Regions from separate parts of the Bradyrhizobium sp. UFLA05-125 genome, predicted to be linked through region 3. Evidence: predicted binding sites of a transcription regulator. Region 3 holds the regulator's gene; each other region holds the start of a gene.
The links. Region 3 encodes PhoB, which activates phosphate uptake and scavenging genes when phosphate is short. Its sites were predicted from a motif close to TGTCATNNANCTGTCAT; they were not measured.
Positions count from the first base shown of each region.

Region 1: a site for PhoB is predicted at 2,048-2,064, ahead of SO156_RS35095 (inorganic phosphate transporter). Genes of this name have one in related genera too.
Region 2: a site for PhoB is predicted at 7,590-7,606, ahead of SO156_RS07020 (acetoacetate decarboxylase). Genes of this name have one in related genera too.

Region 1 covers NZ_JBANBJ010000063.1:7,649-18,460, reverse strand. The annotation lists gene SO156_RS35105 (ImuA family protein) at 1-433, opposite strand, end outside; gene SO156_RS35100 (UdgX family uracil-DNA binding protein) at 602-1,999, shown strand; gene SO156_RS35095 (inorganic phosphate transporter) at 2,108-3,730, shown strand; gene SO156_RS35090 (M20 aminoacylase family protein) at 3,900-5,069, opposite strand; gene SO156_RS35085 (GMC family oxidoreductase) at 5,295-6,914, shown strand; gene SO156_RS35080 (metallophosphoesterase family protein) at 7,121-8,059, shown strand; gene SO156_RS35075 (cupredoxin domain-containing protein) at 8,073-8,396, shown strand; gene SO156_RS35070 (sigma-70 family RNA polymerase sigma factor) at 8,500-9,051, shown strand; gene SO156_RS35065 (anti-sigma factor family protein) at 9,048-9,809, shown strand; gene SO156_RS35060 (GFA family protein) at 9,850-10,254, opposite strand; gene hpnO (aminobacteriohopanetriol synthase HpnO) at 10,370-10,812, opposite strand, start outside.
Region 2 covers NZ_JBANBJ010000004.1:132,581-143,392, reverse strand. The annotation lists gene SO156_RS07055 (IclR family transcriptional regulator) at 1-947, shown strand, start outside; gene SO156_RS07050 (acyl-CoA carboxylase subunit beta) at 877-2,436, shown strand; gene SO156_RS07045 (hypothetical protein) at 2,488-2,706, opposite strand; gene SO156_RS07040 (PspA/IM30 family protein) at 2,772-3,443, opposite strand; gene SO156_RS07035 (LemA family protein) at 3,636-4,172, shown strand; gene SO156_RS07030 (M48 family metalloprotease) at 4,209-6,158, shown strand; gene SO156_RS07025 (patatin-like phospholipase family protein) at 6,373-7,548, opposite strand; gene SO156_RS07020 (acetoacetate decarboxylase) at 7,780-8,562, shown strand; gene SO156_RS07015 (transporter) at 8,688-9,704, shown strand; gene SO156_RS07010 (carbohydrate porin) at 9,835-10,812, shown strand, end outside.
Region 3 covers NZ_JBANBJ010000006.1:44,532-55,343, reverse strand. The annotation lists gene SO156_RS09125 (SGNH/GDSL hydrolase family protein) at 1-574, opposite strand, end outside; gene SO156_RS09120 (SGNH/GDSL hydrolase family protein) at 587-1,366, opposite strand; gene SO156_RS09115 (OpgC domain-containing protein) at 1,366-2,667, opposite strand; gene apaG (Co2+/Mg2+ efflux facilitator ApaG/CorD) at 2,846-3,241, shown strand; gene SO156_RS09105 (Hsp33 family molecular chaperone) at 3,366-4,373, opposite strand; gene argF (ornithine carbamoyltransferase) at 4,701-5,624, opposite strand; gene SO156_RS09095 (aspartate aminotransferase family protein) at 5,624-6,832, opposite strand; gene SO156_RS09090 (GcrA family cell cycle regulator) at 7,288-7,800, shown strand; gene phoB (phosphate regulon transcriptional regulator PhoB) at 7,884-8,591, opposite strand; gene phoU (phosphate signaling complex protein PhoU) at 8,606-9,322, opposite strand; gene pstB (phosphate ABC transporter ATP-binding protein PstB) at 9,334-10,152, opposite strand; gene pstA (phosphate ABC transporter permease PstA) at 10,149-10,812, opposite strand, start outside.

The DNA.
Region 1 (10,812 bases), on a different contig from region 3:
CGCCCCAGAGCTCGAGCACGACGGCGCCCAGCGCGTCGCAGGCAAGCGCATCGGCTGACGTCCGCAACGCGCTCTCGACATCGGCAGCGCGCACCATCACCACACGGCGCGGATCGAGACCGAACTCGGCAAGCCCGCTCATCGACAGCGCACCAGCCTCGACCTCCGAAAAATCCTGCTGCACCCACAGCAGCGGCCGGCGCGCGGTCACGCGGCCGGCGAGACCAGTGACAAAGCCCGTCGCGGCCGTGCCCTGGCGTCCCTCGCAAAACACTTCGTGGATCGCGGCGCGTGCCAGCCCACCCTGCAAAGCCTGATCCGCCTGGGGGTGGCCAAGCGCCACGCGATCGCGATGATGCGCAACCTCCGACGTCTCGATGCGCTCGATCTGGCCGCGCAAGACCGCAAGCGCGCTTCTACGTGCGCCGCTCATTGCTCGCCGCTCCTTCTCGTGATGGTCGCCAGGATCGTCAGAAAGACAAACGATCGGCTGGCTCATTTGTTCATGATATGTTCTAATATAAAGCTAACAGCGCCGTCGGAGTCAATCGAATTGGCGCGCCCGCGGATTCATGAGCGGAATCAAGAGGATTCAAGTGCCATGTACCTCACTACCCTCAATCATGAGACTGATTTCGACGGCTGGCGCAAAGCCGCACGTGCGCTGGCACTCCACCATGTGCCGCCGGCGGACGTTGCATGGGCCGTGCAAGGCCGAACGACAGACCAGATGCCGCCCGGCCTGTCCGAGGCGCCGAGCCTTCCACCGATCGAAATCGACAGCACCTTCAGCGTGCCGGCCAATTTCATCGAGCTTGCGCGCGTCGCGATCCTCAATCGCGACGGCGAACGCTTTGCGCTGCTCTATCGTTTGCTGTGGCGATTGAAGGCCGATCACGACCTATTGGCAATGATGACCGATCCCGATGTGGCGCTCGCCATGGCGATGGCAAATAGCGTGCATCGCGACGTGCAGCGGATGCGCGATGTCATCCGTTTCCGCGAGATCGGACGCGAGCAGAAGGCGCACTATGCCGCCTGGTTCGTGCCGGAGCATCACATCGTCGAATTCGCCGCATCTTTCTTCGCGCGTCGTTATGCCGACATGCCCTGGTCGATCCTCACACCCGACATCTGCGCTCATTGGGACGGCCACGTCATCTCGTTCACGCCGGGGATCAGCAAGACGGAGATGCCTGCACCAAACCGATTGGAGGAAACCTGGCGCCGCCACTTCCACCTGGACCGGCCGATCGCACCGGAAGCGCCCAAACAGCGCGGCAGGAACCTCCCGGAAGCCTCGATACTTGAACCGCTGCTCACCGATGCCGAACGCTGGACCGGCGGACGGATCATCTCGCGCCCGGAGGCAGCCATGCCACGCAAACCCGCAGCCGATGATCTGGAAACGCTGCGCGAGGAAGCCGCCCATTGCCGCGCCTGCCCTCTCTACAAGGATGCAACCCAGACCGTATTCGGTGAAGGCCCGAAATCTGCAACCATCATGCTGGTCGGCGAGCAGCCCGGCGACAAGGAAGACATCGCTGGTCATCCCTTCGTGGGACCAGCCGGGCAGATGCTCGACCGCGCGCTGGAAGAGGCCGGCGTCGACCGCAGGAAGGTCTATGTCACCAACGCCGTGAAACACTTCAAATTCGTGCCGCGCGGAAAAATCCGCCTGCACCAGAAGCCGAACACACCGGAGATCCGAGCCTGCCGGCAATGGTACGAGCGGGAGCTGGCGGCCCTCCGGCCCAGCCTCGTCGTGGCGATGGGGGCGACCGCCGCGCAATGCGTGTTCGGCAAGATCACCCCGATCGGCAAGAACCGTGGCCGACTGATCGATCTGCCGGACGGTTGCAAGGCGCTGGTGACCGTGCATCCGTCCTATCTGCTGCGGCTGCCGGACCCCAAGGCAAAAGAGCTGGAATATCAGCGCTTTGTGGATGATCTGAAGATCGCAGCCGGATTCCGGGAAAAATCAGCACGGGCAGCGTGATATAAGACACGCTGCGCCGCAGCAGATACCGGTGGAGAACTGCCGCCATTTCAACTGCCTGTCATATGCCGCGCGCAAAATCAGAGCACAGGGACAGGAGAGTTTTTTATGAGTGATCTTGCTTTACCCGGCTCTATCGAGCCTGCGTTGCGGAAGGGGCCCGACCTCGACCGCGGTTTTCATCCGATGACCGGCATTATCTACATGGGGATCATCGCGGCCGCGCTGCTCTTCGTCGCCTACAGCATCTGGGTCGACGTCGATGCGACCGGCACGCAGGTCAAGAGCATTGCGCCCTTCCTCATGCTCTTCGTCGCGCTGCTGATCGCGCTCGGCTTCGAGTTCGTGAACGGCTTTCACGACACCGCCAATGCGGTCGCAACCGTCATCTACACCCGCTCGCTGCCCGCACACATCGCCGTGGTGTGGTCCGGCATGTTCAACCTGTTCGGCGTCCTGCTCTCGAGCGGAGCAGTCGCGTTCGGCATCGTCTCGCTGCTGCCGGTGGAATTGATCCTCCAGGTCGGCTCCAGCGCCGGCTTTGCCATGGTGTTCGCGCTTCTGATCGCAGCGATCATCTGGAACGTCGGCACCTGGTATTTCGGCCTGCCGGCGTCGAGCTCCCACACGCTGATCGGCTCGATCATGGGCGTCGGCATCATGAACGCGGTCCTGCATGGCCGCAGCGGCACCTCGGGCGTCGACTGGACCCAGGCCACCAATATCGGCAAGGCTCTGCTGCTGTCGCCGCTGTTTGGCTTCGTACTCGCCGCCGGCCTGCTGTTCATCCTGCGCTCCGTGCTGCTGCGCGCCACGCCCGCTTTGTTCGGCGAGCCGAAGGGCGATCAGCCGCCGCCGTGGTGGATCCGCGGCATCCTGATCCTCACCTGCACGCTGGTGAGCTTCTTCCATGGCTCCAATGACGGCCAGAAGGGGATGGGCCTCATCATGCTGATCCTGATCGGCACCGTGCCGACGGCCTATGCGCTCAACCGCGCGCTGCCGGCGAGCCAGATCGAGGCGTTCGTCGCGAACTCGGAAGCCGCGAGCAAGGTGATCGAGGCCAAGGCCGCCGGTTACAACGTGATCGGCAACCCGCGTCCCGCAGTGACCAACTACGTCGCTCAACACGAGGTCAACGGCGGCACGTTCCCGTCGCTCGCCGTGCTGGTGCGCGACATCGCAAAGCAGGTCACCACCTACGGGTCGCTGGCGAAGGTGCCGGCGGAAGTCGTCGGCAACACCCGCAACGACATGTACCTCGTCTCGGAAGCGATCCGCTTCCTGATGAAGGACAAGGAGGCCGAGCTCAGCGCCAACGACGTTGCCGTGCTCACCGCCTACAAGGGCTCGCTCGACAGCGCCACGAAGTTCATCCCCGGCTGGGTGAAGATCGCGGTCGCCATCGCGCTCGGGCTCGGCACCATGGTCGGCTGGAAGCGCATCGTCGTCACGGTCGGCGAGAAGATCGGCAAGACGCATCTTACCTACGCACAAGGTGCCTGCGCCGAGATCACCGCCGCAGCCACCATTGCCGCCGCCGACGTCTACGGCCTGCCGGTTTCGACCACCCACGTGCTGTCGTCAGGCATCGCCGGCACCATGGCGGCGAACGGCTCCGGCCTGCAATGGGCGACGATCCGCAACATCGCGATGGCCTGGGTGCTGACCCTGCCCGCCGCGATGATCATCTCCGGCGTGCTCTACTACGTGTTCTCGCACGTGTTCTGATCATCACGCCACTCAACGACAAAGGGCCCGCGCATCGCGCGGGCCCTTTTTCATTTGGATCGTCATTCCGGGGCGGCACGAAGGGCCGAACTATGGTGCGCAATTGCGCACCGGAGAATCTCGAGATTCCGGGCTCGATGCTTCGCATCGCCCCGGAATGACGTCGCGTTTAGGTCGCCAAAGAACTCTCCACCAGCTTGATCCAGTAGGATGTGCCGTAGACGATCGCCTCGTCATTGAAATTATACGCGGGGTGATGCAGACCCGCGCTGTCGCCGTTGCCGCAGAAGATGAAGGCGCCGGGGCGCGCTTCCAGCATGTAGGCAAAATCCTCGCCGCCCATCAGTGGCGGCATCTCGTGCACATTGGCATCGCCCGCGACCTGTTTGGCCACCGCCCGCGCAATCTCGGTCTGCGCGGCGTGATTGTTCACCACGGGATAGTTCCTCTTGTACTGCAGATCGATTTTCGCACCGGTGATCTGCGCTACCCCTGCCACCACCTCGCGCACGCGCTTCTCGACGAGCGCGCGAACCTCCGGCGTCAGCGTGCGGATCGTGCCCTTCAGCTCCGCCGTCTGCGGAATGACGTTGCGGGCGTTGCCGGCGTGGAATTCGCAGATCGAGATCACGGCCGAATCCAGGGGATCGATGCTGCGCGCGACGATCGACTGCAGCGCAGTGATCACCTGCGCACCGACCAGAACGGAATCGACGCATTTGTGGGGACGCGCAGCGTGGCCGCCAAGGCCCTCGATTTTGATGTCGACCTCGTCGGTCGCCGCCATGATCGGCCCCTGCCGGATCGCGAACGAGCCGATCGGAATGCCCGGACCGTTGTGCATGCCATAGACCTGGTCGATGGCAAAACGCTCCATCAGCCCGTCCTTGACCATGGCTGCGCCGCCGGCGCCGCCCTCCTCGGCCGGCTGGAAAATCACGACCGCGTCCCCGGCGAAGTTGCGGGTCTCGGCGAGGTACCTTGCCGCCCCTAGCAGCATCGCGGTGTGGCCGTCATGGCCGCAGGCGTGCATCTTGCCCGGATTCTTCGAGGCGTAAGGCAGGTTGGTCTGTTCCTCGATCGGCAGCGCATCCATGTCGGCGCGAAGACCGATGGTCTTGATGCGCTCGCGCGCCGGCTTCTTGCCCTTGATCAGCCCCACCACGCCGGTCTGGCCCATGCCGGTCACGACCTCATCGCAGCCGAATTCGCGCAGGCGGTCCGCTACGAATGCTGCGGTGCGGTGGACGTCATACAGCAGCTCGGGGTGCTGATGGATGTCCCGCCGCCAGGCCTGGATGTCAGGTTGAAGGTCGGCGACGCGGTTCACGATGGGCATGGAGGATCTCGAGCTTTCAGTTGGGAATACAGGACTGTCTACCATGCAAGCGGCGGTCCACCTAACTCCTTGAGGCCGACGATCTCGATCCAAACGTCATGGCTGGGCCTGCCGCTGACTTGTCTTGGCCATCCACGTCTGACAATTAGCAGGCAAGTGCGTGAATGCTCCGGGACGAGCCAAAGACGGATTCCCGGGCATGACGATCATCCGGGTGGAAGCAGAATGCCAAGGCGGCTCGAGGGTGAGTTTGACTACATCGTCGTCGGCGCCGGCACGGCGGGCTGCATCGTCGCCAACCGGCTCTCGGCTGATCCGAAGAACCGCGTCCTCATTCTGGAGGCCGGCGGCGACGACAACTGGATCTGGTTCCACATCCCCGTCGGCTATCTCTTTGCGATCGGCAACCCGCGCTCGGACTGGATGTTCAAGACTGAGGCCGAGCCCGGGCTGAACGGCCGCGCGCTCGCCTATCCCCGCGGCAAGGTGATCGGCGGCTGCTCGGCGATCAACGCCATGATCTCGATGCGGGGACAAGCCGCCGACTACGACCATTGGCGCCAGCTCGGGCTCACCGGCTGGGGCTATGATGACGTGCGGCCGATGTTCAAGCACCTGGAGGACCACTTTCTTGGGCCGAGCGAGCATCACGGTGTCGGCGGCGGCTGGCGCATCGAGGCGCCGCGGCTGTCCTGGACGATTCTGGATGCCGTCGGCGATGCCGCAGAGGAGATGGGCATCCAGCGCATCCCGGATTTCAACACCGGCGACAACGAGGGCACGAGCTATTTCCACGTCAACCAGAAGCGCGGCCGGCGCTGGTCCTCGGCGCGCGGCTTCCTCAAGCCCGCGCTGAGGCGGCCCAATCTGCGGCTCGAGAAGCACGTGTTGGTCGACCGTCTGATCATCGAGCAGGGCCGCGCCGTGGGCGTGCGCTTCACCCAGAACGGCGAGACCATCGAGGCACGCGCCAGGCGCGAGGTGGTCCTCTCGGCCGGCGCGATCGGCTCGATCCAGGTCCTGCATCGCACCGGCATCGGGCCGGCCGACTGGCTCTCGCCGCTCGGCATCGACATCGTGATGGACCGGCCCGGCGTGGGACGCAATCTGCAGGACCATCTGCAACAGCGCGCGATCTACAAGGTCGAGGGCGTGCGCACGCTGAACGAGACCTACTACAATCTGTTCCGCCGCGGCCTGATGGGGCTCGACTATGCCTTCCGTCGCCGCGGTCCCCTCACCATGGCGCCGTCGCAACTCGGCATCTTCACCCGCTCGGATGCGACGCGCTCGCGCGCCAACATCCAATTCCACGTACAGCCGCTCTCGCTCGACAAGTTCGGCGATCCCCTACACCGCTTCCCCGCGATCACGGTCAGCGCCTGCAATCTCCAACCGACCTCGCGCGGCACCGTTCGCTTACGCGCCGCGGCGCCGGACGAGAAACCGATCATCGCGCCGAATTACCTGTCGACCGCCGACGACCGCCAGGTCGCCGCAGACGCCATCCGCGCCACGCGCCGCCTGATGCAGCAGAATGCGCTGGCAAAATATCGTCCGAGCGAATATCTGCCCGGCCCTTCCGTCGGTGACGACGATGCCTCGCTGGCCAAAGCTGCCGGCGATATCGGCACCACCATCTTCCATCCCGTCGGCACGGCGAAGATGGGCACGGCCAACGATCCGATGGCGGTCGTCGACGAACGCCTGCGCTTCTATGGCCTCGGCGGCTTGCGCATCGTCGATGCCTCCATCATGCCGACGATCACGTCGGGCAATACCAACACGCCGACTGCGATGATTGCCGAGAAAGGCGCGACGATGATTTTGGAGGATGCGAAGTAACGAAGACGCAGCCCGGATGCAGCGCAGCGCAATCCGGGAAGCAGCCGCACACCTCACCCCGGATTTCGCTGCGCTCCATCCGGGCTACACCGCGTCGTCCGCGGCGCGAAACGACCTCACGAAATCGTCATCCCATCCGGGAATAAACCGGCCCCTTCCCCGATCACATCCTCCGAAGCCCAATTCCGGGCGCAAGGAGAGGCGTGATGAGCGGACACGACCACGGGAACGACGGCGTCAACCGCCGCAAGGTGCTTGAATGCATGACCTGGGCCGGCACCGGGGTGCTCTGGACCATCACGGGCGGCGTGCCGCGCTCGCTCGGCATCGTCGATTCCGTCCAGGCCGCGGAAGCGCCCGGCATGACTTTCCTCCAGATCAGTGACAGCCATGTCGGCTTCGACAAGCCGGCCAATCCCAACGCGCTCGGCACGCTGGAGGAGGCGGTCAACAAGATCAACGCGATGCCGGCAAAGCCGTCCTTCATGATCCACACCGGCGACATCACGCACCTGTCGAAGGCCGCCGAGTTCGACAATGCCGAGCGCATCATCTCGCAGACCAAGCTGGACGTGCACTACGTGCCGGGCGAGCACGATTTCCTCGACGAGGAGGTGAAGTTCTATCGCGACCGCTATGGCCGCGGCACAAAGGGCCAGGGCTGGTATTCGTTCGATGCCGGTGGCGTGCACTTCGTCGGCCTCGTCAACGTGGTCGACCTCAAGGCCGGCGGGCTCGGCAATCTCGGCGCCGAGCAGCTTGCGTGGCTGGAGGACGATCTGCGCGGCAAATCGAAATCCACGCCTGTCGTGCTGTTCGCCCACATCCCGCTCTGGACCGTCTATCCGCAATGGGGCTGGGGCACCGAGGACGGCGCACGCGCGCTCGAATTCGTCAAAGGCTTCGGCTCGGTCACCGTACTGAACGGCCACATCCACCAGGTGATGCAGAAGGTCGAGGGCAACGTCACCTTCCACACCGCGCGCTCTACCGCCTTCCCGCAGCCCGCGCCCGGAGCTGCCCCCTCACCCGGCCCGATGAAAGTCGAGGACGCAAGGCTCCGCTCGATGCTCGGGGTCGCGAGCATCAACTTCAAGCAAGGCGATCAGCCGCTCGCCATCATCGACACGCCGCTCCAGGGCTGAACGGAAGCTGACCATGAAGACTCTCAATCGCCGCGACTTCGGTGTCGCCGTGGCCGCGGCCGTGCTGCTGCCCATCACCAACGCCCGTGCCGACGACATGGAGGTGCATATCGACAATTTCACCTTCCAGCCGCCTGAGCTCACGGTGAAGACCGGCACCACCATCACCTGGACCAACCGGGACGATATCCCCCACACCATCGTCTCGGCCGGCAAGTTCAGGTCCAAGACGCTCGACACCGACGACAAGTTCTCGTTCACCTTCACGGCGGCCGGCGATTACAAGTATTTTTGTTCGCTGCACCCGCACATGACGGGGTTGATCAAGGTTGAGTAACGGCTCAAACCAAGGCATCACCATTCTGCCCGGCCAGTGGGTTGACGCTGGCCGGGCACGCGCGTCGAAAGCCGACACCGGCGACAAGGCAAAGCGAACGGCGATGTCCTCCATCAGCGATGATCCCGACAAGGCGCGGCGCTTCCGTGAAGCGGCGCTGCCGTATCTGGACGACGTCTATACGCTCGCGCGCTATCTGTTGCGTGACGCCTCGGATGCGGAGGACGCGGTGCAGGAGTGTTACCTGCGCGCCCTCAAGCATTTCGACAGCTATCGCGGCCCGGCGATGAAGCCGTGGCTGTTCGCGATCCTGCGCAACGTCTGCAACGCCGAATATGCGCGTCGGGCGCATTCGCCCGCGGCGATCGAGGATATTCCCGAGGCGTCCGAGCAGCCGCCGATCTGGCGCGAGACCGAAGCGAATCCCGAAACTGATATGTTGCGCACGCGTGACGCGACGGCGATCAGAAAACTCATCGAGGCTTTGGCCGAGCCATTCAAGGAAACCTTTGTGCTGCGGGAGATCAACAACCTGTCCTATCGCGAAATCGCCGAAGCGGTCGGGGCGCCGATCGGTACCGTGATGTCCCGCCTTGCCCGGGCCCGCGCCATGCTGCGCGCAGCCTGGATGGCGGAAGAGGAGCAACCGAAATGACCTGCGACGAGGCAAAGCTTCTGCTTCACGCACTGATCGACGGCGAGCTGGATGCCGGTCATACCAGCGAGGTCGAGGCGCATATCGCGACCTGCCCGGCTTGCGCAGCCGAACTCGCCGCACAGCGCGAGATGAAGCGCGTGCTCGCCGATGCGAGCCTGCGTTACACCGCGCCGGCTGCTTTGCGTGCGCGCATCGAGGCCTCGCTGCCGCGGCCGCGCCTGCAGAGCCGCCGCGCGGTGCTGCGCGGCTTTGCGATGGGCTCAGCGGTCTCGGCGCTCGCCGCCACCGGTCTCGTCGCCATCGTGCTGCGCCAGGACGACCAGCAACGTATCCTGTCCGAAGTTGTCTCGGCGCATCTGCGCTCGCTTCAGGCCGGCCATTTGACCGACGTCGTCTCCACTGACCAGCACACGGTAAAACCGTGGTTCAACGGCAAGCTCGATGTCGCCCCGCCCGTAATCGACCTGACCGCGCAGGGCTTCACGCTACTCGGCGGCCGGCTCGATTACATAGACGCCCGCGCGATCGGCGCGGTGGTCTATCGGCGCCGGCAGCACATCATCAACCTGTTCGTGTCGCAGACCGCAAGCACCGAACACCGCGCGCCGAAGACCCAGACCATGCAGGGCTTCAACTGCCGCCGCTGGGGCGACCGCGGCCTGAACTTCTGGGCCGTCAGCGATATCGGCGCCGACGAGCTCGCCGAGTTCGTCGACAAGTTCGAGACGGCGATGAAGGCGAATGTGGAGGGGTAGTTTGTAACCAAGCCGTCATCGCGCGAGCCTGCGCACGCCGTTACTCCTGCGGAGGAAAGCGCTCGAAGATGGGCAGTTCGTGGGCGCGCTCCATCCAGCGAATCCGCTCGGCGACCTGGATATGCATCATGGCTGGAACGGCATCGGGGTCATCATAGGTGCCGCTCTGGATGTCGATGATGCCGGGCATCATGTTTTCATTGATGTAGAAGAGCCCGGTGCCGCAATCGGCGCAGAAGTACCGTCGTCCATGCTCGGACGATTGATAGATCTTCGGCTGGCCGCGCACCACTTTGACCGCTTCGAGCGGATACATCGCCCAACCCACCATCGGTGCCCCGGAATGGCGACGGCAATCCGCGCAATGGCAGAGCGCGTGCACCATCATGTCGCCGTTCACCTCATAGCGGATCGCACCGCAATGACAGCCGCCAGTGACACGCATCGCCTACTCCTCTCCCGGTCAGGTCAACGCGGGGAAAGTAGATGCTACTTTGAAGGTTAGGTAGGTGGACTGCTTCAGCAGGTCGCACGCCGCGACACCACGCCGCGGTCGGGACCTAGGCGGACCGCCTCACCGCGTTGTCCACCAGCGTCTTGCCGAGCGACCAGATAGCACCGGGAACCTTGTGACTGCCGGCGATGACGTCGTCGAACGCCTTCTCGATCCAGTTGCAGTCTTCTTCGGTGATGGTGAGCGGCGGCAGCAGCTTGATGGTGTGGCTGCCGTGGCCGGCGACTTGCGTCAGGATCTTGTGGTCCTTGAACAGCGGCACGGTGATGAGCTGGCAGAACAAACCCTTGTTCGCTGTCTCCAGCACGTTCCAGGACGCCCTCAAGCGCAGCGATTTCGGCGGGCCGAACTCGACGCCGATCATGAGGCCCTTGCCGCGCACTTCCTTCATCAGCTCGTAGCCGGGCACCATGCGCGTCAACGCAAGGCGGAGCTCTGCACCGCGCTTGGCGGCGGCCTCGATCAGCTTCTCGGATTCCAGCACGTCCA
Region 2 (10,812 bases), on a different contig from region 3:
GGCAAGGCGTGCTCGCGGGCGAGGCCGGCGAAAGTGACGTCATCCAGGTGGTGTCGCGCGCATTCGATGTGTTGCGATGCTTCGAGGGCCACGAGGCGCGGCTCGGAAATCTCGAAATCTCAAACCGCTGCGGCCTGCCGCGCTCGACGGTGTCGCGGCTCACGCATACGCTGACGCGCATGGGGCAGCTGGTTTATCTGCCGCGCGATCAGAAATACCGGATCGGGCCGAGCGCGGTCGCAATGGGCGCCTCGATGATGAAGGGCGCGCAGCTGCGCAACCTCATCCGCCTGCGGCTCGAGGATGTCGCCGAGCAATTGCCGGGGACGGTGGGCTTCGTCATCCCCGATCGGTTCCATCTCGTCTATCTCGAGTTCGCCCGCTCGGCGAGCGCGCTCGGCCTGCACGAAGGAACCGGCAGCCGGATCGCGATGGCCTCGACCGCTGCGGGGGCCGCTTATACGGCGGCGCTGCAGCCGGAGATCGGCGATTCCCTGGTTGCGGAGATGGAGCGCGAGGCGCCGGAGGCGGCCCGGCTGCTGAAGCCGCGCATCGAGGCCAATCGGCAGTTCCTGCGCGAGCATGGCTATGTCGTGGCCTGCGGCCTGTGGAGCCCGCACATCAACGGCGTCGCGGTGCCGATGTGGTCGCCGCAATATCAGACCGTCGTGGTGGTCACGATCGGTTTGTTGGCAGCGATGTATGACGAGGAGCGGCTGCACAGCGAGGTCGCGCCGCTGATGGTCAAGCTCGGCAAGGCGGTTGGCGACCTGCTCGAAGGCGCCGAAGGCGACTTCCTCAACAACCGTCTCGAGCGCAAGCCCATCGCGATGGCCGTGCGAAACAACAACAAGCCGATCGCGCCGGAGGGACTGAATGAACTGGAAGCCGGAACTCGACGAGCTCGCCCGGCGCGAAGCCTTCGCGCGGGAGATGGGCGGCGTTGACAAGGTCAAGCGACAGCATGACCAGGGCCGGCTGACTGTTCGGGAGCGCATCGACGGGCTGATCGACAAAGGTAGTTTTCACGAGATCGGTGCCGTCTCCGGCATCGGTGAATACGATGCGCATGGCGAGCTCAAGCATGTGACGCCGGCCAACTGCGTGTTCGGCCGCGCCAGGGTCGACGGACGCACGGTGGTGGTGGTCGGCGACGATTTCACCGTGCGCGGCGGCTCGGCGGATGCCTCGATCTCCGCCAAGCCACTGATGGCGGAGGAGATGGCGCACGACTTCCGTCTGCCCATCATCCGCATCATCGAAGGCTCCGGCGGCGGCGGCTCGGTCAAGACGATCGAGACCAAGGGCGCGGCGAACCTGCCGGGCGGCATCGGCGGCACGCGCTGGTACCGCTTCACGACGGAGAACCTCGCGCGCGTGCCCGTCGTGGCGCTGGGGCTCGGTTCGGTCGCAGGCCTCGGCGCCGCGCGTCTTGCCGCCAGCCACTATTCCATCATGACCAAGGCGTCCGCGATGTTCGTCGCAGGACCGCCGGTGGTGAAGCGCCTCGGGCAGGATCTGTCCAAGCAGGATCTCGGCGGCGCCGAGATCCAGACCCGCGCCGGCGCGGTCGATCATGCCGTCGAGACCGAGGCCGAGGCGTTCGCCTGCGCGCGGCGCTTCCTGTCGTATCTGCCAGCGTCGGTCTACGAATTGCCGCCGACGCTGCCTTGCCATGACGATCCGGAACGCATTGACGAAGCCCTGACGAAGGCCGTGCCGCGGAGCCGCCGGCAGGTCTACAAGATGCGCCCCATCATCGAGTCCGTCGTCGACAAGGGCTCGTTCTTCGAGGTCGCCGGCAATTTCGGCAAGCCGGTCATCGTTGGCCTCGCGCGGCTCGAGGGCAGGGCGGTGATGCTGCTCGCCAGCGATCCCTTTCACTATGGCGGCTCATGGACCGCCGATGCCTGCCAGAAGGTGGTGCGCTGGGTCGACTTCGCGGAGACCTTTCATCTGCCGATCGTCTACCTCATGGATTGCCCGGGCTTCATGATCGGGCTGGACGCCGAGAAGGCGGCCACCATCCGCCACGGCGTGCGCGCCATGGCCGCGGTCAACCAGACCACGGTGCCCTGGTGCACGGTGATCCTGCGCAACGCGTTTGGCGTAGCCGGCGTCGTGCATCAGCCGGCCGATCGCTTCTCGATCCGCTACGCCTGGCCGTCGGCCTATTGGGGCTCGCTGCCGCTCGAAGGCGGCATCGAGGCGGCCTATCGCGCCGATATCGACGCGGCCGAGGATAAGACGGCGAAGTTGAAGGAGATCGAGGAGCGCCTCAACAAGCTGCGCTCGCCGTTCCGCTCGGCAGAAAAGTTCTGGGTCGAGGAGATCATCGACCCTCGCAAGACGCGGTCCCTGCTGTGCGAGTTCGCGAGGCTGGCGGAGCCACTCAGGACGCCGGGCCCGCCTGCGAATATGACGATCAGGCCGTGACGCAAAAGGCTGTTGCGCCACGGAAAACTTCGTTCTGACGGCGATTGAACTTTACTCGCCCCGCGCTTTCGCGAAAGCGCGACGGCCCCGCCAGAACATGAAGGCGGCCATCGCGCCAATACCGATCAGGCTTGGCAAGCTGCCCCCGATGCCGGAGGCAATCGCGGCAAAGCCCCAGATGATCGCAAAGAAGAAACAGAACAGGCCAATGACGGCCTGTCCGCTGCGGCGCGCGACGCCGACGCCCGTGGTCGCGACTGTTGAAGTCATGCGGATCGTTCTGACGGCTGCGCCCTCGTCGATCCGATCCCATGATGCTGGCGGTTTGCGGATCATCAGGCGGCCTGACCGGCTTTCAGCGCGGCCAGCCGTTCGGCCACTGTCGCGCTCTTCTGCATGCCATCAATCTCGGCGACGCGGTTGATCGTGCTTGCGTCGGTGCGAGTGAAACCTACGCCGCCGGCCCCGACCATGGCGCGATCAAAGGCCTGTTCGGCCGCATCGAGCTTCTTCTCTGCAGAGCGGTTAGGCTGAGCCGGGCCATCGCCGCCAAGCGCAGCCTGCTGCCGCGAAATCAGGAAGGCCTGCAGAGTGTCCTCCATCTGACGCTTGCGGGCGTGCAGCGCGGCGAGACTGTCTTCCAGACGCTTCTCCAGCTCACGCGCCTGTTCCTGCACGGCGTCCAGCTTCTTGGCCTGTGCTTCGAAATCGATCTGGCGGGACAACGCGGCTTCGGCGAGATCATCCCGTTGCTGGTTCACGGCGAACTGGGCCTTGGCGGTGAGCTCCTCGACACGCTCGCCGAGCATCTTCTGCTGACGGGCGGCCTGCAGCCGGCGCGCCATCGTGGATTCGAGCTCCGCTTTCACCTGATCGATCGCACGATCCGCCTCGCGGATCGCCTCGCGCATCACGGCATCGCTGCCGGCCTGCTCCATACGGTCGACAGTGTCCTCGACGGTCGCCGACAGCAGACGGGACACACGCGCGAAAATCGATTCAGCCATGACAAAACCCCTGTGTGAAAATCCGCGTCGAGTAGACACCCGATTCATTTAAGGTGGCCTTATGCTTTTCAGCAACTTTTAGCTGTTTCTTGCAACGTTTCCGCAACCGCCTGACGCTACCTTGGGATGCACCCCAAGGGAGAGCGGGTCATGCTATTGACGGTCATATTTATTTGCCTGGCGACATTATTGATGACGATTGCGATACCGGCCTACGTCGCCTACGCGACGCATAATCGTCTGGTCGCGCTCGATCAGCGCTGCGAAACTGCGTTCGGCGACATCGACGTTCATCTCAAGCATCGCCACAATCTGATCCCGCCACTGGTCGAGACGGTGCGCGGTTTCGTCAAACATGAAAGCGACATTCTGATCGGCGTCACCAAGGCCCGCGCCGAGGCGCTCTCTGCAGCCGGCCCGGACGTGCGGCTCAGCGCCGAGAACAATCTGACGCAGAACATCAACGCCCTGATCGGCATGGCCGAGCATTTTCCCGAGCTCAAGGCGTCCACGCACTTCGCCGAGCTGCGGCGCGAGCTCGTCGACGCCGAAAACCGCATCACCGCCTCGCGCCGCTTCTACAACCTCGCCGTCGAAGAATACGCCACCACGCTGCGCCAGTTTCCCGGCAGCTATATCGGCCGTCTGTTCAAGATGGACGCGCGCACGCCCTACGATCTCGGTATCGAACGCGTTCTGATCGACGAACCTCTCGCGGTCAAATTCTGATCGAAGACAGATTTCTGAAAGACATGGGATATCGCCATGGCGGTTAACGGGCTCTATGGCCACGTCCGCAGCAATGATACGCGCTCGCTGGCGCTGTTCGCGGGCTTTGTGCTGGCGTTTCACCTGCTCGCCATGCTGGCGCTGCTGGTGCCGTTGGCCATGCACGATCCGGAGCATGCGCCGCTCTATGGATGGACCGGCTATTTCATCCGCTGGGTGCCGGTCGTCACGATCGTCGGCGCCTTGCTGTTTGCGGTGCAGATGGCATGGCACGTCCGCACCATCAGGCGGAAAACGGAATTTCGCTTCGTGGACGATCAGGACGAGCCGCGGCTCTGCCGTATCGTCGAACCGCTGACGATCGCGGCCGGCCTGCCGACCCCCTATGTCGCCGTCATCGACAGTCCGGCGCTGAACGCGTTTGCCTGCGGAATCCGGCAGAAGGATGCCGTGCTGGTCTTCACCAAGGGCCTGATCGACGCACTTGACGACGATGAGCTCGCGGCGGTCGCTGCGCATGAAATCATGCACGTGGTCAACGGAGACATCCGGCTGATCGCGGCCACGAATGTCTGCCTCGATACGCTGAGCCTGCTGCAGCCTCGCAGCAATGGGAAGCAGGCCAACCGGATCTCGCAGGCCTTGGCACTGCCGGTCTTGGCTCTGGTATTTCCGATGATGGTCGTGCTCTTTCTCATCGTCTCGTTCCTGCACCGTCTGGCGCATGACGGAAGTCACCTCGTGCGGCTGCTGATCGCGTCGGCACGCGAATTCATCGCCGATGCGGAAGCCGTCCGGCTGACCCAGAATCCTGCCGCGCTCGTCTCGGCGCTGCAACGCATCGAGGGGCGCAGTGCAATTCCGGGGCTCGCGGCCGGCCAGGACGCCATGATGATCGACGGCGCGCACAAGGGAGCTTTCGCCACCCATCCCACGATCGCCGAGCGGGTCGCCGCGATCGTCTCCGTCACCGGTTCGATGGCCCTGATCGCGCCTGCGCGGCGCGACACGAGGCCGCAGACAGTCGGCGCCGCGGCCAGCTTCGGTCGCCGATCGTCGTCTGCTTTCGATGTCACACGTCTGCGCAGTTCACTGCGCGAGGCCAGTCTCGAGACCTCAGAGGCTTCGTTCGATGCCGAGTTCAACCGGTTCGGGCTGACGCGCGAGACGACGGTGGGAGCAGTCATCGCGATCGGCCTGTTTCTGTGGGCCCACAGCGCCGACCTCACCAGGCCCTCCGCGCTCGTGCAGGCTCTCGACCCCGGGTCGCTGCGAACCGTTTTCGCGGCGGCAGGAGAGGGGGCGCGTTGCCAGAGACAGGGAATCGGCGGGGCCTTGTTCGGGAGTACGCCGCCAAGTGGATGCGACCAGGAAGCGATCGAGGACATGCTCGCGGCCCGCAGTCACGAGGCCGGCATCTTCGGAGCGCTGATGAAGAAATTGCGGCCGGATATCCCCTTTGGCTCCCAAGAGAGCGGGGTCAAGAGACGGCCGAACGGAACGTTCAGCAATGTCGCGACGGCGGATGAGCAGATTGCCGAAGTCCGGCGGGCACGCTGCTTTCAGACCGACCGCTATGCGGTTGGCGACCGCGGCCTGCATTACGTCACGGAGGTGCCAAAGGCCGGCGAAACGATCTCGCTGCCGCGCTATCTGGATGTGAGTGCCACCGCCGCCCGGCTCGCGAGCGAAGCCGGCCCCGCCGGCCGCGACGCCATGCTCCTGCAATATTTCAAGACTCGCAAAAGCCTCGGCGAGGTCATCCATCGCTTCTTCGGCGAGCCCGGTCTGATGGTTGCAACAACGGCCTATGCCAACTCGGACCACCAGGCCGCCATCGCCGTCTTGCGCCAGCGCCTGGCCGATCCCGGCTTCGGATCCGCGCTAACGCCTTTGGAGCGGGCGGAAATCGAGCTGCTCGCCAGCGACCCGCTGGATTTCGTGTCCTGCACCGCCCGTCGCGGACGCCCAGGCAAGGACGCTTGATGTGGGGAGCGGGGCTCTAGGGCAAGAGCGTCATGCACAACGCCCTATGATGCCATAATACCCCCGATCTGCCCGACGTGTCACATGATTTCGTAAAATGCGAAGATCGTCCCCGCCGGCCGTCGGCTACTGTGCATGGGGTTGTTTTCACACTTTTGGTCGGAGCGTCACCAAAGGGGGCGCGCTCCTGCACGGGCGAAGGCGGTTTCAGTCCTTACGCGCTCTCCGTCTCTCGGTGCACGTCGTGGACGACCAGCCCCATGCCTTCCTCGGGCATCTTGATCCAGTCGCGGCGCTTCAGCGTGCGCTTGGTATCCTCGTAGCCGCTCGTCCAGTGCTCGCGCATGGAGGTGCCGGAGAATTCGTGGTCCTTGGCGTCGCCCTCATAGGCCTTCTGCTGATAGATCAAATGCAGGATCGCGATCTCCGGCATGTTGCGCAGGCTCGCCTTGAGCTGGCGTTCCTCTTCGGACAATTGCTCGTCGGGAAGCTTCGCCAGCGCCTTGTAGAGCAGGACCTTCAGATTGTGCGTCCGGCGGTAGACGTCGGTGTTGTGGCGCGTGCGCGAGGAATACATGATGTCCTTGTGGCGGGCCATGACGTCCTGGATCGAGCGCGGCAGCACGCCGCGCGCGCTGAACAGGTCGACCTGGAACACCAGCGAATTGAGATCGTCCTCCTGGTCGAGCAGGTGCTGGAGCGGCGTGTTTGAGACGATGCCACCATCCCAGAAATGATCTGTGCCGATCCTGACCATCGGCAGCGCCGGCGGCAGCGCGCCGGAGGCCATGACGTGCTCGGGGTGGATCTCATCATGGGCATTGTCGAAATAGATGAAGTTGCCCGACAGCACGTTCACCGCACCGACCGCGAAGCGGATCTTCTTCTCGTTGATCAGGTCGAAATCGACGAGCTCGCGCAAGCTGTCGCGCAAGGGAGTCGTGTCGTAATAGCTGGTTGCAGTCCTGGCGCCGACCGGGCTGAACCAGGGATTGACCTGGTGCGGGGTGAAGAAGCCCGGCTGGCCCATCGCCGACGTCATCCACGCGCTGGTGAGATTGCGCCACTGGCGGAAGACGTCGCCATCAGGCGTGTAGTGCCAGATCTTGCGGTTGGTGATGCGCTCCCAGAAAATGCGAAGCTGATCGAGCCGCTTCTCCGGCTTGTTGCCCGCGATGATGGCTGAGTTGATCGCACCGATCGAGACGCCGCAGACCCAGTCGGGCTCGATGCCGGCCTCATGCAGCGCCTGATAGACGCCGGCCTGGTAGGCGCCAAGCGCGCCGCCGCCTTGCAGCACCAGCGCGACGCGATCGCAGCGCTCGGGCCGCCAGCCCCGCGAGGGAGGCTGATTTGTCTGATATGTCGGTTGCGACGTGCGGGCGTCCATGGCGCTGTCTCCCTGCCTCGCCCGGACGATTGCGCCCCGCAATGACGGCGTGATGACAATTGCGGCGCCGATGCATCGCGGACATGCAGGCCCATCGCGCCGGGAATGACGGAGGGGTCACGCGCCTGACGGAAATCCATCACATCGCAGTCAATGACGGCGGCTAGCAATTCGCGTTAGGCTTGCAGCTGCCAGGCGGACATCACACCAGCGTCACACAGGAGATCAAAGATGCGCAGGGAAGACGTTCTGAGACTCCCGTCCATGCCGGCCGCCGGACCGAGTTATCCCGCCGGTCCCTATCGCTTCATCAACCGCGAATTCCTCGTCATCACCTACGAGACCGATCCGGACCTGATCCGCGCCGGCCTGCCTGAGCCGTTGGAGCCGATCGACCAAGCGATCGTGCATTACGAATGGATCAGGATGCCGGACTCCTCCGGCTTCGGCAGCTACACCGAGTCCGGTCTGGTGATCCCCGCGCGCCTGCACGGCGAAGAGGTGAACTTCGTCTCACAGATGTATCTCGACGATGATCCGCCGATCGCGGCGGGGCGCGAAATCTGGGGCTTTCCCAAGAAGTACGCTCACCCCAAGCTCGAGATCGTCAAGGATACCCTGACCGGCACGCTGGAATATGCCGGTCAGCTCGTCGCCATGGGCACGATGGGCTACAAGCACGAGAGCATGGCCGGCAACGGTGATCTCACCCGCGCCACGCTGTCGAAGACACAAATCAATCTGAAGATGATCCCAGGCGTCGACGGCCAGCTCGAGGTCTGCCAGCTCGTCGCGATCAACCTCACCGACATCGTTCCGAAGGGCTCCTGGATGGGGCCCGGTCGCCTGCACCTCGTGCCCCACGTCAATGCGCCGGTTGCGGATTTCCCGGTCCGCCGCGTGGTCGGCGCGCATCACTATATCGCCGACCTGACCCTGCCGTTCGGCCGCGTCGTGCACGACTACATCAAGGAAGCCCAGGCGGCGGCCGCGACGGGGTTGGCCGCGGAGTAGGGCGGCGGATCTCGTCGGCTCGCATCATCAAACTGTAACACTGGTGTAATCCAATTAAGTACCCGCGAAGGTCGGGAGGAGGCAAACAGCCCCCGGACCTGGGCTGCATTGACGTGGGGGTGAGCATGGTTGAGCAAGTAACGCTTGCCAGCGTAACGGATGATTCTGCGCTGGCTATTCCCGGCCTGGTCTGGGCGTTCCGCCTGCACAGTGACGGCAGCGCTGAGGCGCTGCCGATCGACCAGCCGATCGAGTTCAGCCATGATGGCCGGCTCTGGCTGCATTTCAATCTGACCGATGCGCGGGCGCGGCCGTGGATCGCGGCCTCCGGCCTGCCGCCGCTCGCGCGCGAGCTGCTCCTGTCCAAGGACACGTTTCAGCAGCTCCACGTCATCGATGACTGCGTCTACGGCGTGTTTTCCGACCTCGTGCGCGACATCGAGAGCCCGACCGAAGAAACCGCGTTCCTGCGCTTTGCGATGACCGGACAGCTTCTGATCAGCGGTCGCCATCAGGCGCTGTGCTCGGCCGATGCGACACGTCGGATGCTCGAGGGCGGCTACCGCGTCGCGAATGTCGCAGCTCTCTTGGAGAAGATCGTCGACGAGGTCGCCGACACCATGGACCGCATGGCCGACAGGATCGGTCAGGACATCGACGGCATCGAAGAAAAGATCGCGGCCGATGATGCCAAGCCGGAGATGCGCAGCATTCTGAGCCGGCAGCGTCGCACTTGCGTCCGGCTGCATCGCCAGTTGACGGGACTTCGAATCCTGTTTCATCGACTTGACCAGAAGCATGGGGACGATCTGCCCCCGGAGTTGCGAATTCAGGCTGGCAAACTCGCGCAACGCCTGGACGGCCTTGACCACGACATTGTTGAGCTCCGTGAACGGACCCGCCTGCTTGAGGAAGAGCTGCACTTCAAGAATGAAGAAGAGAGCAACCGGCATCTTCATACGCTGTCGATCGTGACCACGCTGCTGCTGCCGCCGACACTGATCACCGGAATCTTCGGCATGAACACCAAGGGCCTGCCGCTGACGGACGTCGAGGAGGGCTTCATCTATGCGGCCTGCCTGATGGTCGCCTCTGCGGGCCTCGCCTATTACTTCATGCGGCGCATGGGCATTCTCAAATAGCACGCGATCCGGCTTCAACCATGTGTGCAGAGTAATGTCTCCGTTGCGAAGTGTGCTCGCAATCGTGACGGCGTGCCTTGCAGGCGCGTGGGCAAGCACGAACGCATTCGCCGGTGCCAAGGATGAGAGCGTGGCAGATTGGTTGACGCCAAAATGGTTCAACGACTGGCACGATGGGCTCGCCAACAAGGGCCTGAATTTCGGCCTCACCTATATCGGCGACAACATCGGCAATGTATCCGGAGGCGTCGCACGGGGCGCCATCCATTTCGGTCGGTTCGATTTCTCCGTTGACGCCGACCTCGACAAGCTCGTTGGCTGGACGGGTGGCCGCTTCTACGCCAACGCCTTCGAGATCTACGGTCGCGGGCTGACGCGCAACTACATCTACAATCTCGCCACCATCAGCGAGATCGAGGCGTTGCCCGACACCAGGCTCTACAACGCCTATTTAGAGCAAAGCCTGTTCGACGGCAGGTTGAACATCAGGGCCGGCCAGCAGGCGGCGGACGTCGAATTCTTCGACAGCGAAACGGATGACCTCTTCATCAACGGCACCTTCGGCTGGCCGGCAATCAAGGCCACCAACCTGCCGGCGGGCGGGCCAGCCCCGCCGATTGCGGTGCCGGGAATTCGCGTCAAGGCCGCGGTTTCGGACAACGTGACCCTCTTCGGTGCCGTTTTCAACGGCAATCCGGCGCGGCCCGGTGACGGCGATCCGCAGACGCGCGACAATCATGGACTGGCGTTTCGCGTCAATGATCCGCCGTGGCTCATCGGGCAGGTTCACTTCGACTATCATCTCGATATCGGTGGGAGCTCGCTCGCCGGCAATTTTACGCCCGGTGGCTGGTATCACCTTGGCGATTTCAACAGCCAGCGCTTTACAGCCGAGGGCCTTTCTATCGCCGACCCCACCGGGAGCGGCATCCCGGCCCAGCTGCGCGGCAACTATGGAATCTACGCGGTGGTGGAGCAGACCCTCTGGCGGCCGCCGGGGGTGACCGAGAAAACCGTCTCCGCGTCGATACCGGGCGTCACGGCGTTCGGCCGGATCGCCTACAGCCCGCCTGACCGCAACCTGATCGACCTCTATCTCGACGGCGGC
Region 3 (10,812 bases):
GCCAGATCACGAGGTCCGGATGCACGTCGATCACCTCTTTCTGGAGGCGCTTCATCATCTCGGGCGCGTCCTCGCCGCCGACGCCGGCGTTGATGACGGTGATGTCGGCGGTCGGATATTGCCGGCGGAGCTGCGCGGCAAGCCGGTTCGGATAGTTGAAATCAGGCGAGCTCGCACCGAAGCCTGCCGTCGACGACGAACCGAACGCGACGATGACGACCGGCTTGCCCGCGACCAGCTTGCCCGCGACATGCGGCAGCGAGCCCATCGATTTCGCGCTGCCCCTCGGCGGCAGGCATGGCACACGGCCAAAGATGTCGCCGGCAGATTTGGCGACCTGCTTGACCTTGTCGATGGCCCGCGCGGTGAACCCGCGCTGTCCGGGAGATTCTTGCTGGCTGGTCGCGGTGGTCGTGGCCTGCGGCGCGGGGGCCGGACCAGCGGCCTGCGGGTCCGTCGGTGCGGCAGCCACGGCCTGCGCGTGGGCGGGTGACAACGCAATAGGCATCAGCAGCGCGGCCGCTATGGGCGCAGCCAGCCATGCCGTCAGGCCAAAAGGGCGGAAAGAACTCATTTACGCTAAACCTCAGTTTTGCTGCTGGGCCGGACCGAGATGGGCTGCATCGACGACGAACTGCGCCAGCGCCCGGCCAAGGCAATCATGGACCTGTTTCGCCAACTCCGGCCCGCGCGACGGATTGAACAGGTCAAACTGACCCTGATCATTCCATTGACGCATGATCGCGAAACGGTCGAACAGCGGGATGTCATGCTCCTGCGCCACCACGCGCATATTATCGAGATAGGGCGGCACCGAGATCATGGTTTCGGTCCGCGGGCTGTACTGCAAGTTCATCAATATAACGTCGGCCCCAGCGTTTTGCAGCGCAGTAACGCCATCCGTGACGGCACCGCGGAACTCATCGGGATCGATGGATCGAATAGCATCCACGGTCCCGGTCTGCCAGATGACCAAAGTAGGCCTTTTCGCCTCCATGAGCTTAACGAAGCCGGATGCGGCCTCTTCTGCCGTCTTCTTGCTCTGTAGTTCTACGGAGACATGCACCGGTTCCGACGGCAGCTTCTCCTTCAGGACCGCCTGAAGCCGGGCCGGGTAAGAACTTTCTTCCGACGACGGGATGGTGGTCGACCGGCTGCCGATGACCAGGATTTCGAGGGGTTTTTCGCTGCTTACGGCCTCGGCGACCTTCGGCAGCTTGCTTTCGGTGGCGAGCAGGTAGGACGGCACCTCGCACGCCGCAGGTCCTGCGGGCGCTTGAGGCGCAGCATTATCCTCGGCGCGCGCGGAAGGCGCGGCAAGTGCACCGCATAGCAGGATCAGGCTCAGGAGAACCTTCGCCTTCATCAGCCCCCTCCCGCCAGATCGGCGTTGCCGGCGGCGTTTTTGGTTTTGGAACCGCTCTTGTCGGCCACCAGCTTGTACCACGAAATCACCCAGGCCATGGCCCACATGATCAGGATTCCGCAGAGACTAATCAGCGCATGCATGCCCGGACTGCCGGACACCTCGGCCAGGATGAAATGGCCGGCAAAGGCCAGGAACACGCCGAGACAGAAAATCTCCAGCGAGTGCTGGCCGCAGAGGATCAGCGGCCTCAGGAGGGGCGATTTCAGGCCCGGCCAGTCCCGCGGCAGGAAGCGCACGGTGAGCGCGGCCAGCGCCAGGAAATGCGTGAAGCGCAGTACGTCCAGATCGGTCTTGTCGATCGGATACATCCACTGCTCGATCCGCTTCGGCATGAAGTGGGAGAGCTGCGGCAGGTACCAGGTCAGCGTCACGTAGAACGCAGCCGCCAGATAGGCGATCGAAATCCACATCGTCACGGGTGATGCCAGGATCCGCGACATGCGCCGCGCACCTCCGAGCGCACACCAGGCCCCGAACACGAACAGCAATTGCCAGGCGAGCGGGTTGAAGGCCCAGAAGCCATTCGGATAGGCCGAAAGATAGAGATCGAACTCCCAGGTCACCACGTAGAGCACGACCGAGAGGCCGAGCGTGAGATCCGGCTTCCATTTCATCAGCCAGAGGATCAGCGGCAGCGCCAGCATCAGCACGATATAGAGCGGCAGCACGTCCATGTTGACGGGCCGGAAGCGCAGCAGCAGCGCCTGCACGATGGTGACGTCGGGCTGCTTGAGGAAATCCATGATGCCCATCTCTTCCGTGTAGAGCGGGTTCTCGAAGCTGGTCGCGACGTAGGAGATTTCCGCGAGGAAGATCGTGAACAGGAAGACGTGGGCGACATAGATCTGCCAGACCCGGCGCAGGATCCGCGCAGTGGCGATGACGAATCCGTTTTCCAGCATCGCGCGGCCGTAGACGAAGGCCGCGGTGTAGCCGGAGATGAAGATGAAGATCTCGGTGGCGTCGCTGAAGCCGTAGTTGCGGATGGTGAACCAGGTCAGCAGGTTTGGCGGCAAGTGGTCGATGAAGATCAGCCACAACGCAAGCCCGCGAAAGAGATCGAGCCGAAGCTCACGCTCGCCGATGACGGGCAGCGTGATGGCAGGCGCCGCCGCGCGCGGCTTCGCATCCACGGCCTTCGCATCCAAGGACTTGGCATCCAAGGACTTAGCATCTAAGGCCTTGGCATCCGCGGTTCCGGCGATCGGCGATCCCGTCACTTGGTCGGCAATGGTCATCGGGCCAAAACCCTTGCGCAAATCGCAGCGTTTGAGGAGTGTACCGGGCCGGTGGCCTGCTCGCAAAGCGATCGGATCACATTGGGGTGTAACTACCGTGCCGATTCGGGCGGCACGATGTCGCTGACGCTGCGGGCCGCGATTGGTTCCCGGTGAGGTTTTCGTTATGATGGCAACCATGTACCGTGCCGTGACCCGCCAGATCGAAGTGACCGTCGAGCCGAACTTTGTCCCGGAGCAGTCGTCAGCCGAGCGCTCTCGCTACTTCTGGTCCTACACCATCGTGATCACCAACTCCGGCGACGAGACCGTGCAGCTCAAGACGCGGCACTGGATCATCACCGACGCGACAGGGCGGCAGCAGGAGGTCAAGGGCGAAGGCGTGATCGGCGAGCAGCCGATCCTCGCGCCCGGCGAGCGCTACGAATACACCTCGGGCGTCCCGCTCTCGACCGCCTCGGGCTTCATGACCGGCCGCTACCAGATGGTCAACGAAAGCGGCGAGCGTTTCGAGATCGACGTGCCGACGTTTTCGCTCGATAGCCCGGATGGCGGCAAGCGGGTGTTGAACTGAGGGGCGGCATGCTGCGGTAGGGTGGGCAAAAGCGCGAAGCACCGTGCCCAACACCTCTCCAATCATGTGATAGCAGTGGTGCGCACGCTTCGCTTTGCCCACCCTACGACTTCTGACCGCTTGGCTAGGCGTTCTCCACCCCCGCCTCGTGCGGCGTGAATTGATACACCGAGCTACAGAACTCGCAGGTCACGACGACCTTGTCGTCCTTGACCATCGCGGCGCGATCATCGGGCGAAAAGCTCTTCAGCATCGCCGCCACCGCATCGCGCGAGCAGGAGCATTCCGCTTTCAGACCCAGCGGATTGAACACGCGCACGCCGCGCTCGTGAAAAAGCCGGTACAACAGCCGCTCACCCGAGAGATCGGGATCGATCAGCTCGACGTCCTCGACCGTACCGATCAGCGAGCGCGCTTCGACCCAGGCATCGTCCTCGGCGACGGTATGCGGCGAGGTGCCTTCGGGCGCGTCGCCGGGATGCATGTCGGCCTGTCGCGCGCGCTCCGGCGCCTTCGGCAAGAACTGCATCAACAGACCACCGGCGCGCCAGCGGTGCTTGCCGCCGTCGCTCGAGCGCCATTCCTCGCCGACGGCGAGGCGCACCTTGGTCGGGATCTGCTCGGAGCGCAGGAAGTATTCATGCGCCGCATCTTCCAGGCTGCCGCCGTCAAGTGCGACGAGGCCCTGGTAGCGGCTCATATCCGGGCCCTGATCGATCGTCATGGCGAGATGACCGCGACCAAGCAGCGAGCCGGAGTCCTTTGCCCCGCCGAGCCGCGAGGCATCGTAGCGGGCATAGGCGCGCAGGCGGTTGGGCGCCTTGAAGTCGACCACCAGGAATGACACCGGGCCGTCAGTCTGCGCCTGAAGGATGAAGCGGCCTTCGAATTTCAGCGCCGAGCCGAGCAGCGTCGTCAGCACGATGGCCTCGCCGAGCAGCTTGCCGACCGGCGCGGGGTAATCGTGCTTGGTGAGGATATCGTCGAGCGCAGGCCCGAGCCGGGTCAAGCGCCCGCGCACGTCGAGCGCATCGACCTCGAAGGGCAGCACGGCGTCGTCGACGGGAACGGAAGACGGCGCGCGAACCGGACTTTCGGGCCCGGCTTTGATGTCAGGGGATTGGGGGACCATGGCGCTCTATCTGGGGTCGGAGTGAACGAAATGAAAGGGGCGGCAAGGCGCTCCGTTTTTGATGCAGAATGGATCGTACACAGCACACCATATTCGGTGTCGTCCCGGGGCGCGCAAAGCGCGAGCCCGGGACCCATAACCACAGGATTGCGTTGTGGCGGAGATGACAACCCCGAGTCTTCGCCAAACTCCACCCTGTGGTTATGGGTCCCGGATCTGCGCTCCGCTTCGCTGCACTTGTCCGGGACGACGACCGAAGATAGGGCAACGCCACGCTGCCATCATCACGGTTCTCTCATTGTCGTCCGCCAGGACGGCGATCCAAACCTATTTCACCGCGTCAAAGCACCAGGCCAAAATACCCTTCTGCGCGTGCAGACGGTTTTCAGCCTCGTCGAACACGACGGATTGCGGACCATCTATCACCTCGTCGGTGACCTCCTCGCCGCGATGGGCGGGCAGGCAGTGCATGAACAGCGCATCGGGCTTGGCGAGCGACATTAGCTGGGCATTGACCTGATAGGGCTTGAGCACGTTGTGGCGGCGCTCGCCCTCCTTGTCGCCCATCGAGACCCAAGTGTCGGTGACGACGCAATCGGCGCCGCGCACCGCAGCTTCCGGATCGGTGCCCAGCATGATCGGAGCGCCCGTCGCCTTGACCCAGTCGCGCATCGCCTTTTTCGGCGCGAGCTCCGGCGGGGTCGCGACATTGAGGTTGAACTTGAAGCGCTCGGCGGCATGCGCCCAGGAGGCGAGAACGTTGTTGTCGTCGCCGGTCCATGCCACTGTCTTGCCCTCGATCGGCCCGCGATGCTCCTCATAGGTCATGAGATCGGCCATTACCTGGCACGGATGCGAGCGCCGCGTCAGTCCGTTGATGACCGGCACTGTCGCGTTCGCCGCGAGCTCGAGCAGCGCATCGTGATTGAGGATGCGGATCATGATGGCATCGACATAGCGCGACAGCACGCGCGCGGTGTCGGCGATGGTCTCGCCGCGGCCGAGCTGCATCTCGGCGCCGGTGAGCATGATGGGCTCGCCTCCGAGCTGGCGCATGGCGACATCGAACGACACCCGCGTCCGCGTCGACGGGCGCTCGAAGATCATCGCCAGCGTCTTGCCTTCGAGCGGCTTGACCGGCTGATGCGCCTTCTGCTTTGCCTTCATGGCCGAGGAGGCGGCGAGCATGCTCTTGAGCTCCGACAGCGGCAGCTCGTTGATATCCAGGAAGTGCTTGGGCGTCTTGCTCATCAGCTTGCCGCCGGCGTCTTGAGAGTGGATTCAATCGCGGTGCAGGCGCGCTCGAGCCGCGCGATGCCCTCCTCGATTTCCGCCTCGGTGACGATCAAGGGCGGCAGGAAGCGCACCACATTGTCGCCGGCGCCGACGGTGAGCAGCTTTTCGTTGCGCAGCGCCGTGGCAAGATCGCCCGAAGGCACCACGGCCTTGAGGCCGATCAACAGCCCCTCGCCGCGCACTTCGCTGACGACATCCGGATGGCGGTCGATCACGGAGGCGAGCTTCTGCTTGAGCAGCAGCGACATCTTCTGCACGTGATCGAAGAAGCCGGGCTTGAGCATGACGTCGAGCACGGCGTTCGCCGCGGACACGGCGAGCGGATTGCCGCCGAAAGTCGAGCCGTGCGAGCCGGGCGTCATGCCGGAGGCCGCCTCGGCGGTCGCAAGGCACGCGCCGATCGGAAAGCCGCCGCCGAGTGCTTTCGCAAGCGACATCACGTCGGGGGTTACGCCGAGGCGGCGATGTGCAAAGAGTTCGCCGGTGCGGCCCATGCCGGTCTGCACCTCGTCGAAGGCGAGCAACAGCCCATGCTCGTCACAGAGCTGGCGCAGCGCGCGATAGAATGCGGGAGGAGCAGAGCGCACGCCGCCCTCGCCCTGGATCGGCTCGATCAGGATGCCCGCAGTCTGTGGGCCGATCGCCTTCTTGACGGCTTCCAGATCGCCATGCGGCACCTGGTCGAACCCGTCCATCGGCGGACCAAAGCCTTCGAGATATTTTGCAGACCCCGTGGCAGCGAGCGTTGCCAGCGTGCGGCCGTGGAACGCGCCCTCGAAAGTGATCATGCGGTAGCGCTCGGGATGGCCCTTGGTGGCGTGATAGCGGCGCACCACCTTGATCACGCATTCCATCGCCTCAGCGCCGGAATTGCAGAAGAACACGAAGTCCGCAAAGCTCTCGTTGCAGAGCCTGACCGCGAGCTTCTCGCCATCCGGGCTCTGGAACAGGTTCGACATGTGCCAGAGCTTTGTCGCCTGCTCCTGCAGGGCCTTGACCAGATGCGGATGTGCGTGACCGAGCGCATTCACGGCGACACCCGATGTGAAATCGAGATAGCGCTCGCCACTGGTTGCGACCAGCCAGCAGCCTTCGCCGCGCTCGAAGCCGAGCTCGGCCCTGGCGAAAACGGGAAGCAGATGCGTCGCGGCGCTCTTGGTCATGGCGGTCACTTGGATGTTGGGGCCGGCTGAGGCTGCGTTGCGCAGCGCATCATTGACCTGCCCGGAAAACGAAACGTGCCGCCTTTTAAGGGCGGCACGTGTCACCATTTTATGCTTGGAAAAACCGCTGTCAATGCCGCCAGAAGGCCGTGCGAGGCGCGCGGCCCGTAGTCTTGCGGTGGCGATTTTGAGAGTTTTTTAAGACGGAACATGTGGACGCGGAGCCGCAGACTCTTGCGCGGGAGTCACGCCATATTGTAGCGTTTCTCCTGTCAGATACGACATCTCGTGCAGCAGTTCTGATCCTCTAAGTCCTCATGTACCGGCGTAACGTTCAGGTGCGTTTTTCGCGCCCGGCGAGCCTTAAGGGATTCTGACGGCACGGGTTTTTCGAGGCTTAGACATCGCCACGTGGCCCCAAGGATTGGCTGGCGCGCGGCGAGGGGAAGGGTGCAATGACGGTTTTGACCTGGTCCGACGATCGCGTCGAGCAATTGAAAAAGCTCTGGGAAGCCGGGCTTTCGGCCAGCCAGATCGCTGCCGAACTCGGGAATGTGACGCGCAACGCCGTAATCGGCAAGGTGCACCGGCTGGGCCTGTCCGGTCGCGCCAAGACCCCGTCCTCGGCGGCTCCCCGGCCGCGCAAGGCACGCCCCGCGCAGCACATGATGCGGGTGAGCCGGCCGATCTCGCGCGGCAACACCGCCCTCGCCCAAGCCTTCGAGGTCGAGGTGGAGCCCGATCCCATCACCTATGACAATGTCGTACCGATGAGCCAGCGCCTGTCGCTGCTCGAGCTCAACGAAGCGACCTGCCACTGGCCGGTCGGCGATCCCTCGAGCCCGGATTTCTTCTTCTGCGGCGGCAAGTCGCTCTCGGGCCTGCCCTATTGCGCGCAGCACTCGCGCGTCGCCTACCAGCCGGCGGCGGATCGTCGGCGCGCACCGGCTAAGCCGGGAACGCGCTGAGTTCAGCCACAAACGACAACGTCCCGGCGCAGGGCCGGGACGCCTGATCGAGAAACGTCAGCGCGCCATTTGGCGCGCTTTTTTTACGTTTGCTCAGCCTTCGCGAAACGATCATCCAGCGCGTAGCCGGCGCCACGGACCGTGCGGATCGGATCCTGCTCGCGGCCGAGATTGAGCAGCTTGCGCAGACGGCCGATATGGACGTCGACGGTGCGCTCATCGATATAGATGTCACGGCCCCAGACGCTGTCGAGCAGCTGCTCGCGCGAGAACACCCGGCCGGGATGCTCCAGGAAGAACTCCAGGAGGCGATATTCGGTCGGGCCGAGGTCGATCGGCCGGCCGGAGCGGGCGACGCGGCGCTTCTCGCGGTCGAGCTCGATGTCGCCGTAGGCGAGTATGGTCGCAAGCCGCTCGGGGCTTGCACGCCGCAGGAGGCCCTTCACGCGTGCGAGCAACTCGGGCACCGAGAACGGCTTGACGATGTAGTCGTCGGCGCCTGTCGCAAGCCCGCGCACCCGCTCGCTCTCCTCACCGCGCGCCGTGAGCATGATGATCGGCAGCTGCTTGGTCTCGGGCCTGGCGCGAAGCCTGCGGCACAGCTCGATGCCGGACAGGCCCGGCAGCATCCAGTCGAGCACGATCAGGTCGGGGATGTGCTCCTTGAGGCGGGTGTCGGCGTCGTCGCCGCGCATCACCGTCTCGACATCGTAGCCGTCGCCTTCGAGGTTATAGCGCAATAGCTCGGTCAGCGCTTCCTCGTCCTCAACAACCAGAATGCGTGCGCCCATGGCGTCGTCGCTCCTTAAGTGTTCGGCACGGTCGTGGCGAAGGTGGTCATGTCGCCCTTCGGACGCTTGTCCGCGATGGCCTGACCTTCGATCATATAGAAGACGGTCTCGGCGATGTTGGTCGCATGGTCGCCGATCCGCTCGATATTCTTGGCGCAGAACATCAAATGGATGCAGAACGAAATGTTGCGCGGATCCTCCATCATGTAGGTCAGGAGCTCGCGGAACAGCGAAGTGCAGATCGCGTCGACCTCCTCGTCGCCCTTCCACACCATCATCGCCGCTGGCAGATCATGCGCGGCATAGGCGTCCAGCACCGACTTGACCTGCTGCTGCACGAGGTCGGTCATGTGCTCCAGGCCGCGGAACAGCTTTAGCGGATGGAAATCGGTCTCGAGCGCGGCGACGCGCTTGCCCATGTTCTTGGCGAGGTCGCCGATGCGCTCCAGATCGGTCGCAACGCGCATGGCGCCGACGATCTCGCGCAGGTCGACCGCCATCGGCTGGCGGCGCGCGATCGTGAGCACGGCGCGCTCCTCGATCTTCTTCTGGAGCGCGTCGATCTCGGCGTCGGTTGCTACCACGCGCTGGCCGAGCGCGACGTCACGGCGGATCAGCGCATCGACGGAATCGACGATCATGCGCTCGGCAAGGCCACCCATCTCCGCAACGAGCCGCGTAAGCTCCTGGAGGTCGGTGTCGAAGGCCTTTGCGGTATGTTCAGAAGCCATTTCCTGTCTCCTCAGCCGAAGCGGCCGGTGATGTAGTCCTGGGTACGCCGGTCGCTGGGCGACGTGAAGATCTTGCTGGTCTCGTCGAACTCGATGAGCTCGCCGAGATACATGAAGGCGGTCTTGTCGGAGACGCGCGCCGCCTGCTGCATGTTGTGGGTGACGATCGCGATCGTGTAGTTCTCGGCGAGCTCCTGGATCAGCTCCTCGACCTTGGCGGTCGAGATCGGATCGAGCGCCGAGCAGGGCTCGTCGAACAGGATCACCTCGGGGCGCACCGCCACGGTGCGGGCGATGCAGAGACGCTGCTGCTGGCCACCGGAGAGCGACAGGCCGGAGGCGTTGAGCTTGTCCTTGACTTCGTTCCACAGCGCACCACCGCGCAGCGCCTTCTCGACCCGGTCGTCCATCTCGGACTTGGAGATCTTCTCATAGAGGCGGATGCCGAAGGCGATGTTCTCATAGATCGTCATCGGGAACGGCGTCGGCTTCTGGAACACCATGCCGACCCGGGCACGCAGCAGGTTGAGGTCGAGCTTGGGGTCGAGGATGTTGGTCTGGTCCAGCATCAGCTGACCGGTGGCGCGCTGCCCCGGATAGAGATCGTACATCCGGTTGAAGATGCGCAGCAGGGTCGACTTGCCGCAGCCGGACGGGCCGATGAACGCCGTGACGCGGTTGGTGCCGAGCGTCATGTTGATGTTCTTCAGCGCGTGGTGTTCGCCGTAATAGAAGTTGAGGTTGCGCACCGTCACCTTGGCCGGAGCCTCAGGCAGCGTCGGCGAGGCCTGACGCCCGGTGGAACCTACGGAAACGGACAGATCGCTCATTTTGCAGTCCTCTCGGCGCCAAGAATGCGCGCGCCAATGTTCAGGGCAAGCACGGTCAGGGTGATCAGAAGCGCCCCGCTCCAGGCCAGTTGCTTCCAATAGGCGTAGGGGCTCTGAACGAAGTTGTTGATGGTGACCGGCAGGTTCGCCATCGTCTTGTTCAGGCTCAGGCTGAAGAACTGGTTCGACAGCGCGGTGAACAGTAGCGGCGCGGTCTCGCCGGCGACGCGGGCGGTCGCGAGCAGCACGCCGGTGATGAGGCCGGAGCGCGCCGCGCGGTAGGCGATCCGCTTGATCACCAGCGAGCGCGGCAGACCGAGGGCGGAAGCCGCCTCACGCAACGCGTTCGGCACCAGCAACAGCATGTCCTCGGTGGTGCGCAGCACGACCGGGATCACGATGACGGCGAGCGCCAGCGCGCCGGCGATCGCGGAGAAGCCACGCATCGGCACCACCACCGCGCCATAGATGAACAGGCCGATGATGATCGAGGGCGCCGACAAGAGGATGTCGTTGATGAAGCGGATCACCGAGGTCAGCTTGTTGTTGCGGCCGTATTCGGCGAGATAGGTGCCGGCGAACATGCCGAGCGGTGCGCCGATGCCGACGCCGATCACGGTCATGATGATCGAACCGATGATGGCGTTGCGCAGGCCGCCT